3 regions of the Dyella marensis genome follow, and region 2 is predicted to be linked to each of the others. Evidence: predicted binding sites of a transcription regulator. Region 2 holds the regulator's gene; each other region holds the start of a gene.
The links. Region 2 encodes FliA, which starts transcription of late flagellar genes. Its sites were predicted from a motif close to TAAAGTTTNNCNNNCNNNGGCCGATAA; they were not measured.
Positions count from the first base shown of each region.

Region 1: ISN75_RS04325 (GGDEF domain-containing protein) is a predicted target of FliA. The motif match lies at 1,375-1,401, and genes of this name have one in related genera.
Region 3: motA (flagellar motor stator protein MotA) is a predicted target of FliA. The motif match lies at 1,237-1,263, and genes of this name have one in related genera.

Region 1 covers NZ_CP064029.1:998,374-1,001,647, reverse strand. Annotated here, with positions in the region: gene ISN75_RS04325 (GGDEF domain-containing protein) at 166-1,335, opposite strand; gene ISN75_RS04320 (TonB-dependent receptor) at 1,514-3,274, opposite strand, start outside.
Region 2 covers NZ_CP064029.1:3,890,587-3,893,860, forward strand. Annotated here, with positions in the region: gene ISN75_RS16980 (chemotaxis protein CheA) at 1-425, opposite strand, end outside; gene ISN75_RS16985 (protein phosphatase CheZ) at 439-1,071, opposite strand; gene cheY (chemotaxis response regulator CheY) at 1,068-1,475, opposite strand; gene ISN75_RS16995 (RNA polymerase sigma factor FliA) at 1,524-2,321, opposite strand; gene ISN75_RS17000 (MinD/ParA family protein) at 2,318-3,274, opposite strand, start outside.
Region 3 covers NZ_CP064029.1:4,469,359-4,472,632, reverse strand. Annotated here, with positions in the region: gene motB (flagellar motor protein MotB) at 1-328, opposite strand, end outside; gene motA (flagellar motor stator protein MotA) at 325-1,194, opposite strand; gene ISN75_RS19550 (hypothetical protein) at 1,370-1,672, shown strand; gene ISN75_RS19545 (outer membrane protein) at 1,776-2,450, opposite strand; gene ISN75_RS19540 (N-acetylmuramidase domain-containing protein) at 2,683-3,274, shown strand, end outside.

The DNA.
Region 1 (3,274 bases), 2.4 Mb from region 2:
AGTAACTCGCCCCGCGGCAGCGGGGCGAAACCCTCGCCAAAGGCGAGACCCACCAGCGCCAACGCGACAACCAAGCGATACCGCCACTGGATCCCGGCCTACGCCGGGATGACGAAAATGAGACGGCGAGGCAAGACCGTTGCCCCCTCCCCGGAGGAGAGAGGGTCACGGAAGCATGTCAGCCGCCGCGTGCCGCACGCAGTTGCGGCCATCCGACTTCGCGCGATACAGCGCCCGGTCCGCCGACGACACGAGCTGCTCAAAGCTCGCGCCACCCGCCCCGACGGCAACCCCGATACTCGTAGTCACCCGAAGGCGCTGCCCGTTCACGATCACCGACGAACCATCCAGCGCCGCGCGCAACCGCTCCGCCAGCTCGCTCGCCGCCCGCAGGTCCGCGCCCGGCAAGGTCAGCAGGAATTCCTCGCCGCCGTAACGGCCCGACGCGTGCCCCGGCCATGCCACCACCTCGCGCAGTACCGCCGCGGCATGCACCAGCACCGCATCGCCGCCCTCGTGCCCCCAGCGGTCGTTGATCTGCTTGAAGCGGTCCAGGTCCAGCGCCAGCACCGCGAAGGGCTGGCCGTGCAGCCCGCTCGCGGCCAAGGCGCGGCGGCCTTCCGCCAGCATGGCGCCGCGGTTGAGCAGGCCGGTCAGCGCATCGATCGAGGCCGCGCGGCGCAGGTCGACCATCAGGCGCTCGGTGATCAGCAGCAGCAGCGCGAAATAGGCGGCGAGGCTGATCACGATGCCGGCGACATAGGTCATGGTCACCGGCGCGCCGCCGCGCAGCAGGTCCTGCCCCGCGTCCGGACTCAGCGGCACGAACGGGCGGATCATGAACAGCACGGCGTCCGCCGCCAGGATCAGCGCCAGGATGCGGCAGCTCAGGCGGATCTCGCGCGGCGCATGACGCAGCAGCAGATAGATGGACCAGAGATTCCAGATCAGCGCCTGCACGCTCGCCAGCACGATGCGCACATGCAGGTCCGGCTGCGCATAGGCGAACCAGGCGATCCCGGCGGCATAGGCCAGCACGATCGCCAGCGGCGCGCGCCAGCGCAGGCGCCGCTGCATATGCACGGCCAGGCCCTTCACCATCAGGGCGCCGGCCAGCGCGATGGCGCCGTTGGCCAGCACGATCGAGATGAAGTCCGGAATCTGTCCGCGCAGCGAGATCAGCGCGATGCCCGCGGTGGACACCCACAGGCTGGCCACCCAAACCCGCAGCGCCGCCTGTCCGCGCAGCACCAGCATCAGCGACGTGAAGCCGATCGCCGCGCTGATGGCGGCGAGGAAGCTGACGAAGATCAGGGTGGGAAGGTCCAGGTGCATGAGAGCCTCGCTCCGTCTGGCGCTTGCAGGTCGGCCGCTGTAGCGGCGGCATCGGCGGGAACTTAAAGGGAAGCGCGGCCGCTGCGCAAAAAAAAACCACCGGCGGCTGCCGGTGGCTTCGTGCTTCGGTCTGCCGAAACCGGCCCGGAGCCTTGCGGCGCCGGGCCGTTCCGTCCGCTTAGAAGTCGTAGCGGGCGGTCACGCGGAAGTAGCGCGGATCGGTGTAGTTCAGCTCACGGCCGTACAGCGGGTTCACCGTGGTGCGGTTCAGCGCGTAGCGATAGTTGTACATCGTCGCCGTCTGGCGGTTCAGCACATTGATCACGTCGAGCTGCAGGGTCAGCTTGTTGTCCAGCCAGCCCGGCGTGTAGGCCGCATTGAGGTTCAGCTGGTAGGTCCACGGCGTGGTGCCCTTGGAGCCGCGCGGCGAGATCGCATAGCCAGGCTGGCCCGGCAGGCCGCAGAACCAGTACGTGGAGCTGTTGTACAGGCCGGCGTCGGCGGTCGGGTAGAAGCTGGTGCAGTTCTTCGGGCGGCCCGAAGCAGCGACCAGGGTCGCGCCGAAGCGCCATTCCTGGTTCAGCTGGTAATAGCCGAACGCCTTCACCTGGTGCGCGCGGTGGTTCGGCAGGGTGCCGTTGGAACCGACCATCAGCTGCGGCAGGTCCCAGTCCTGGGTGCGCGACACGTCGGTCTGGCCGCCCGCGCCGGTATCCAGGTCGGAGGCCAGCTGGCCTTCGGTGTTGCCGTAGTTGCGCGAGAAGGTGTACTCGACCTTGCCGTACCAGCTGTCGGCGAACGGATGTTCGACGAACAGATCCACCGCGTAGTACTTACGCTTCAGGTCCGGCAGGTTCAGGTCCTTCTGGCTCAGGTGCACTTCCTTCAGGCTGCCGTCCGCCTGCGCCACCATGAAGGTGTTGCCGCGGCCCGGGTTGAAGGTGAGGCACTTGTTGCCGAGCGCCTGGATGCAGGTGTCGTCGATCGCGCTCATCAGCTTGCGATAGGTCAGCTTCGCGCCCCAATTGAAGGTCGGGGAGATCTGCTGCTCCATGCCCAGGATGTACTCGTCCTGGAAGTGCGCGCGCAGGCCCTTGGCGGCCACGGTGCGCGGATCCGGCGCCTGGCCGCATTCCTTGTTGGACGACACGCCGCCGGTGCTGGCGCAGATGAACGGGCTGGCCGGGTTCACCGCGATCGGGTTCAGGCCGAGCGGCACGCCGCTGACCGGGTCCACGCCGGTGTAGGTGAAGTACTGGTTGCTGATCAGCGAACCGGACACGCTGCGCACGGCGGCGTTGTTCGGCACGGCCAGGTGGTAGCGGCCGGCATTGGCGAACACCTTCAGGCTGGAATCGCCGAACACGTCCCAGGACGCGCCCAGGCGCGGCGCCAGCTGGTGGCGCTGCTTGATGTAGGCGTCGCCGTTCTTGTTGTAGTTGGTGAACTGCTCGTTGCGCAGGCCGATGGAGAGCAGCCAGCGATCGTTGACCTGCCAGCGGTCTTCGATGAACTGCGCCGCCTGGTCGGTTTCCACGCCGGCACGCTGGGTGTTGTACGCCTTGTAGACGTAGTAGCCCTGCGCGCCCAGGCCGCCCGCCGAAGCCGGCGAACCGGTCACGCCCAGGCCCGGGTCGATCGCGGTGGCCGGGTTGGTCTGCTTGGCGTACACCCAGGCGTAGCCGCCGGCGTATTCCTTGCCGGTGAACGACTTCGCGTTCTGCGCGTCGTAGCCGAAGCGGATGTCGTGGTCACCGAGGCGGTACTCGATGTCCAGGCGCCAGCCCTTGGTCTTGTCGTTCGCGCCGTCCAGCGGCAGGGTCGAGGTGACCGCGGTCTGGCAGCTGTTGTAGGTGACGCCCGGGGCCTGCGCGTTCGAGCCGACCGAGATGTACGGGCAGGCCGGATTGAAGCCGTAGTTGGTCTGGACGTGGTTGAT
Region 2 (3,274 bases):
GCGGGTGCCGGCACGGGGGCGGGCGCCGGAGCCGGCGCTCGTGCCGCATGCGGCTGCAGCCGCACCAGCAGCGCCGCGGGCGCCACCGGCATGTCGCCGGACGCGGCGAGCGCGGCCATCATCGCGTTGACCAGGTCCAGCGCTTCCAGCAATGCGTCCATCCGCGCCGCATCGATCAGCACGTGGCCGGCGCGCGCTTCGTTGAGCAGGTCCTCGGCGTGATGGCACAGCTGCACCATCGGGTCGATGCCGAGGAAGCCCGCGCCGCCCTTCACCGTGTGGAAGGCGCGGAACACCGCATTGAGCAGTTCGGCGTCGCGCGGCGCTTCCTCCAGCGCCACCAGCTGTTCGCCCAGGCGCTGCACCAGTTCCCCGGCCTCGACCAGGAAATCGTCGCGCAGCTCGCTGTCGAGTGACGGATCCATCGGAACCCCGCGCTCAGAAACCGAATTCGCTGAGCAGGCGGTCCGCCTCGTCCTGGCTGTTCACCTTGGCCGCGGCCACCGGCGCTTCGCCGCCGGCCAGCGCGCCGGTGAGGCGCACCAGTTCCAGCAGCGAGGACTCCACGCTGCCGATAAAGGTGGACACTTTCTTGATGCGCTGGCCGGACAGGTCCTGCCACGACTGCGCCATCACCATGTCCGACAGCCCTTCGCGGCACTGCCCGGCAAACTGCCGCGCCTGTGTCGCCAGCTCCGCCGCTTCGCCGCCGCCGGCCAGCACGGCATCAGCGCTGCTTTCCAGCGCGCTGGCCTGCGGGCGCATGCGCTCGGCGAAATCGATGCTGCGATGGGCGGCCTTGGCGCTCATCTCCAGCACGTCGTGCAGATGCTGGCGCGCGTCGGCCACGCTACCGGGCACGCCTTCCTGGGCCAGCTCGCCGCCGAGGCGGCGCACGGCTTCGTGCAGGTCGCGGGCCAAGAGGCCCAGCGCGCGGAACAGGTGCTGCTCGCGCTGGCGCACCATGGTGTCCAGCGCCATCTCGAAGGCGGCGCCGTCGGGGCTGGCCAGCAGCTCCTGCACTTCCTGCGGCAACGCCGCGCTCATGGGGGTAATCATCACGGCGCTCATGCGCTTGCTCCTTGCGCGGCGAGCCGCTCGAAGATCTTGTCCAGCTTTTCCTTCAGCGTGACCGCGGTGAAGGGCTTGACGATGTAACCGTTCACGCCGGCCTGGGCGGCGGCGATGATCTGGTCGCGGTTGTTCTCGGCGGTGACCATCAGCACCGGCAGGCCTTTCAGCGCGGGCTCGGCGCGGATCGCGCGCAGCAGGTCGATGCCGGTCATGTTCGGCATGTTCCAGTCGGTCACCACCATGTCGAACGACTGCTGCTTGAGCACCGCCATGGCATTGACGCCGTCGTCGGCTTCCTGGATCAGCGCATTGGTGAAGCCCAGCTCCACCAGCAGGTTGCGCACGATGCGCCGCATGGTGGAGAAGTCGTCCACCACGAGGATTTTCATGTTCTTGTCCAACGTCGGCTCCAGGGGTCCTAGTGGGGTTTGAGGGGTGTGGTTCGGAGCTCAGCGCGTCGCCGCGGCCGCGGACTTCGTGCCGCCGCGGCGCCCGCCGCCGGCGCCCTTGGCGTCTTCGGCTTCGCGCCAACCGGTCATCCGTGCACGCAACCGGATCAGCGCCTGCCCATGGATCTGGCACACCCGCGATTCCGTCACGCCGAGCACGGCGCCGATCTCCTTCAAATTCAGTTCCTGCTCGTAGTACAGCGACATCACCAGCTGCTCGCGCTCCGGCAACCCGCCGATCGCCTCCACCAGCGCCCCGCGCATGCCTTCCTGCTCGAAGCGGTCCTGCGGCCCCAGGCCTTCCTGGTCGGCCACGTCGAGCGCTGCGCCGTCCTCGTCGTCCTCCGGCGCGGAGAGGCTGAGCAGGCGCGCGCTGGCCGCGTCGGCCAGGATCTGGTGGTACTCCTGCGCGTCGATGCCCAGCCGCCGGATGACCTCGGCGTCGGTGGCGTCGGCGCCCGTTTCGTTCTCGATCTGGCGCACCACCTCCGACACTTCGCGCAACTTGCGGTGCACCGAGCGCGGCGTCCAATCGGTCTTGCGCAGCTCGTCCAGCATGGCGCCGCGGATGCGGATGCCCGCATAGGTCTCGAAGCTGGCCATGCGGTCGGTCGCATAGTTCCGCGCCGCTTCCAGCAGGCCGATCATGCCGGCCTGCACCAGGTCGTCCACGTCCACGCTGGGCGGCAGCCGGCCCATCAGGTGATAGGCGATACGGCGCACCAGCGGAGCGTGCCGGCGCACCATCTCCTCCGTGCTTTCGCGTTGCAGTTGCAGATATTCGGAAGCCACGCTCATCTCACACCCCCCTCGCGTACCGGGTCCGGCGCCATGGCGACCTGCCCTCCAAAAAAGGCGATGCGGTCGCGACCCGTGCGCAGGGGTTCTCCCCATGTATCGACCGCACCCGCCATTTGCTTGAATCCCCGTGCGGACCGGCTGGCCGGCCACAGATCCACCACCGCGCCCTGGCGGCGGATGGCCTGGCGCAGGTGTTCGTCGTAAGGAACCGCGCCCATGAAATCCAGCGCCACATCCAGAAACCGGTCGCACACGCGGGCCAGCTTCTCGTACAGCTGCCGCGCCTCGCCGGCGTGGCGCACCATGTTGGCCACCACGTGGAAGCGCCGTACGCAGAAGTCGCGGCTGAGCACCTTGGTCAGCGCGTAGGCGTCGGTGAGCGAGGCCGGCTCGTCGCAGACCACCAGCACCACGTCGTCGGCCGCCGCGGCGAACATCACCACGTTGTCGGCCACGCCGGCGGCGGTGTCCACGATCAGGAATTCCGGCGGATCGGGCAGTTCGTCGAAGGCGCGGATCACCGCGGCGTGCTCGCGCGTATCCAGCTGGGCCAGGCGGCGCGCGCCGGAGCCGGCCGGGATCACCTTCAGCCCGTGCGGCGCCGGCAGCATCAATTCGCCGAGCGAGCAGCTGCCGTCCAGCAGGTGGCCGATATGCCGCGACGGCTGTAGGCCGAGCAGCACGTCCAGGTTGGCCAGGCCCAGGTCCGCATCCAGCAGCGCCACCTCGCGCCCGGCCATGGCCAGCGACATGCCGAGGTTCACCGCCACGGTGGACTTGCCCACGCCGCCCTTGCCGCCGGCCACGGCGATCGCGCGGCAGCGGCGCGGCGGCGCGGCGGGCAGCGAATGGCCCGCGCCTGCGGAGAGCGGGCGCACGTCATCGTTGCCGGAAGAATGAAAAGCCGAGAACAGATTGCTCAGGCCCCAGGCCTGGTCCATCGCCAGCGT
Region 3 (3,274 bases), 580 kb from region 2:
CTTGGGCTTTGCCGCCGGGAGCGCGCGCCAGATCTTTCGCGCCACCGAGCTTGATCATGCTCGTGCTGGCGCCGCCCGGCCCGGTCTGTCCCGGTGGCGCCATGGTGGCGGTGCCCTGCGTCATGCTGGGATTCTTGAAATACTCGGAAATCGCCGCGCGCTGCTCGCGCGTGCCGGCGCCGATCAGCCACATCACCAGGAAGAACGCCATCATCGCCGTGACGAAGTCGGCGTAAGCCACCTTCCAGGCGCCGCCATGATGGCCGCCATGGCCGCGCCGCTTCACCCGCCGCACCACGATGGGCGGCAGCTGGCCCTGCTCGCTCATGCCGTGGCCTTGGCGCGCGGCGCCTTGAGGTGATCCTCCAGGTCCTGGAAGCCCGGGCGGGTGTTGGTGGAAAGCGACTTGCGCGCGAACTCCACGGCTACCTTGGGGTTATAGCCGCGCAGATTGGCCAGCAGGGCGATCTTCACGCACTCGAAGGCCTTGCCGTCCTCCTGCACCCGGTTCTCCATCGCCGCGCCGAGCGGACCGACAAAGCCGTAGCACAGCAGGATGCCGAGAAAGGTGCCGACCAGCGCGCCGGCGATATGCATGCCGATGCGCGAGGTATCGCCATCGAGCTGGGACATGGTGGTGACGATGCCGAGCACGGCCGCCACGATGCCGAAGCCCGGCAGGGCGTCGGCCAGCTTGGTCACCGCCAGCGCGGGCGCCACCGCCTCCTGGTGGTGCGCTTCCAGCTCCACCTCCAGCAACTGCTCCAGCTCATGCGGATTCATGCTGCCACCCACCATCAGCCGCAGGCAGTCGGTGGTGAATTCGATCAGGTGATGCTCGCGCAGCAGCCGCGGATAAGCCGAGAACAGCGGGCTGGACTGCGGGTCCTCCACGTGCTGCTCCAGGCTGAGCAGTCCTTCCTTGCGCATCAGGCTGAACAGGTCGTAGAGCATCGCCAGCAGATCCACATAATCCTGCTTGCGATACTTCGGCCCCTTCAGCAGCCCCAGCGCATCGCGCGCCGCCGCCTTCACCACCTTGGACGGATTGGCCGACAGAAACGCACCCAGCGCACCACCGCCGATGATCAGCAACTCATACGGCTGCCACAGCGCAAGCATCTGCCCATGCGACAACAGAAAACCGCCAAGCACGCATCCAAGCACCACGACGGCGCCGATCAGGACCAGCATATTCGCTCCGGGGGACGGAGCCTCTTGCTCCGTGTCCGGGTCTTATCGGCGTGGGGGTAAAAAAATTGAGCCGACCGGCGCCGTGATATGCGTGCTGGAAGAATGAGACGGGCGGTCAATCGCTCCCGTCCATGGCCCCCTAGACTCCGCCCATTCCAATCGCACAGGGGGATTCATGGCTGACAAGCTGAGTTACGACCAGGCGCTGTATCAGGCCAGTGCTCTTATGGGTTGGATCGACAAGGTGGGGCGCGGACCCGGCATCGTGCGGGAGCGCGGCATGACCATTGCCGAGCTGGGACCTCCGGTGGCGCTGAAGCTGCAGACGTTGGACAGCGATATCGGTTCCTCGTGGGACCCGATGGACGGAGACAGGCAGTTGCGTGCGCGCGATCGCCTGGTGGACACGCTGAAGAGGATGCGGCTGCAGCCCGGGATGTCCTTCATGATCGATCCCTCGATGTGGAAAACCGATTGACCGGACAAAGCCAGGGGGAAGGACGGGGAAGCGAGGGAGGCATGGATGCCTCCATTTCCCCGCCCGCATGGCGGCGGAGGCATCCATGCCCCGCGCGCAAGGATCAAAGCCTCTTGCGGAAACCCAGATAGACGTTGTGTTCGCGCAGATGTCCCTTCAGCTGTTCGTCGCGGGCGTGGGCGCGGTTGTCGAACAGATTCGGGTTCGTCGAAATGCGCCCCAGATCGACCTGGCGATAGCCGAGTTCCAGGTGCATGCCTGCCGCGATGCGTAGATCCGCACCGGCGCCCACGGCGTAAGCGGCGCGTACATTCCGGTGAGGTTCGAACGCCCGCTCCGGGCGGGTCTGCCAGCCGGACGTCGTCGTCACCGCCACACCCGCACCGAGCATGCCGAAGAGCGACAGGTTCCGCGTCAGCGGCCAGCTCGCGTAGCCGTTGAGCATGAGCCGCTGCGTGCGGGTATGCAGCACGTTGTCATTGGCGGTGAACGGCGCCCAGCGTCCGACATGGCGCGCGTCCGAAGGCAAGCTGTATTCCAGCTCGGTGCGGAAAGGCGACTGGTATTGATAGCCCAGGCCCAGGGAGCCATTGAGTGAGTGCGCCGACTTCGGATGCTGCGTGCGATGGGTGACGCGTGGGCTGGTGAGGGTCATGTCCGAGAGTTGCCGATCGGCATCGAACAGCTTGATGGTTCCGTAAAGCCCCTGCTCCTGAGGGGCGGCCGTGGCCGCAACCGTTGCGGTCAGCAGCAAGCCGGCAATGATGCACTTCGTCATGCGTTACCTCGCTGTTAAAAGTGCGGGCAACGTATAGAAGAGGCTGTCATGCGCCCTACTCGAATTATCCAGTGCTGGGTGTTGGTCCGGCGTTGCTTCGGCGGGAGCCTCTCCGAAAAATCGCGTCACGCTTCCGGTAACGCAGAACTAGGGAACACCCTAGTAATAACCCCCGGGGATTAGTCCTACATTCGGCTCCATCGCGCACAGCCCCCGGCAAGGAGCGACTCCGATGACTTCGACCAGCGGTGTAGGCGGCAGCGACTCGCAGAACAACGCGCCATCGCTCGGCAATCAAGCAGCGAATCCCCATGGCGGCACGCCGCAGGCGGATGCCGTCGTGGGCACTACGCTGAGCATTCCCGCGGCGACGGTGGGCCTGGATTTCAGCCACACGGTGGCGCCTGGCGAAACGGTCGACGCACTGGCCGCGCGCTACAACGTGGACGCCAATGCCATCCGCGCCGCCAACCCGGATCTGCTGCAGCCGGCGGGCGGCAGCTTCGATTTCACCTCGTCGGTGCCCGAGCTGCAGGACGCGGTCAAGGACGTGCAGCCATGGGCCGGCGTCAGCCTTACCGTCCCGGCCGCCAATCCGCGCATGGTGATGGAACACACGGTGATGCCGGGCGAGACGATCGAATCGATCGCCAAGGACTACGACGTCAAAGCCACCGACCTGCGCCAGGCCAATCTCACGGCGCTGGCCTTGCAGAGCATGCTCACCGCGCCGCCGTCGATCGAATCCGGCCCGGGCAGGCTCGGCCTGATCGATACCTCCAAGCTCACGGGCGTGCAGCTCACCGTGGCGCAGACCTATAACA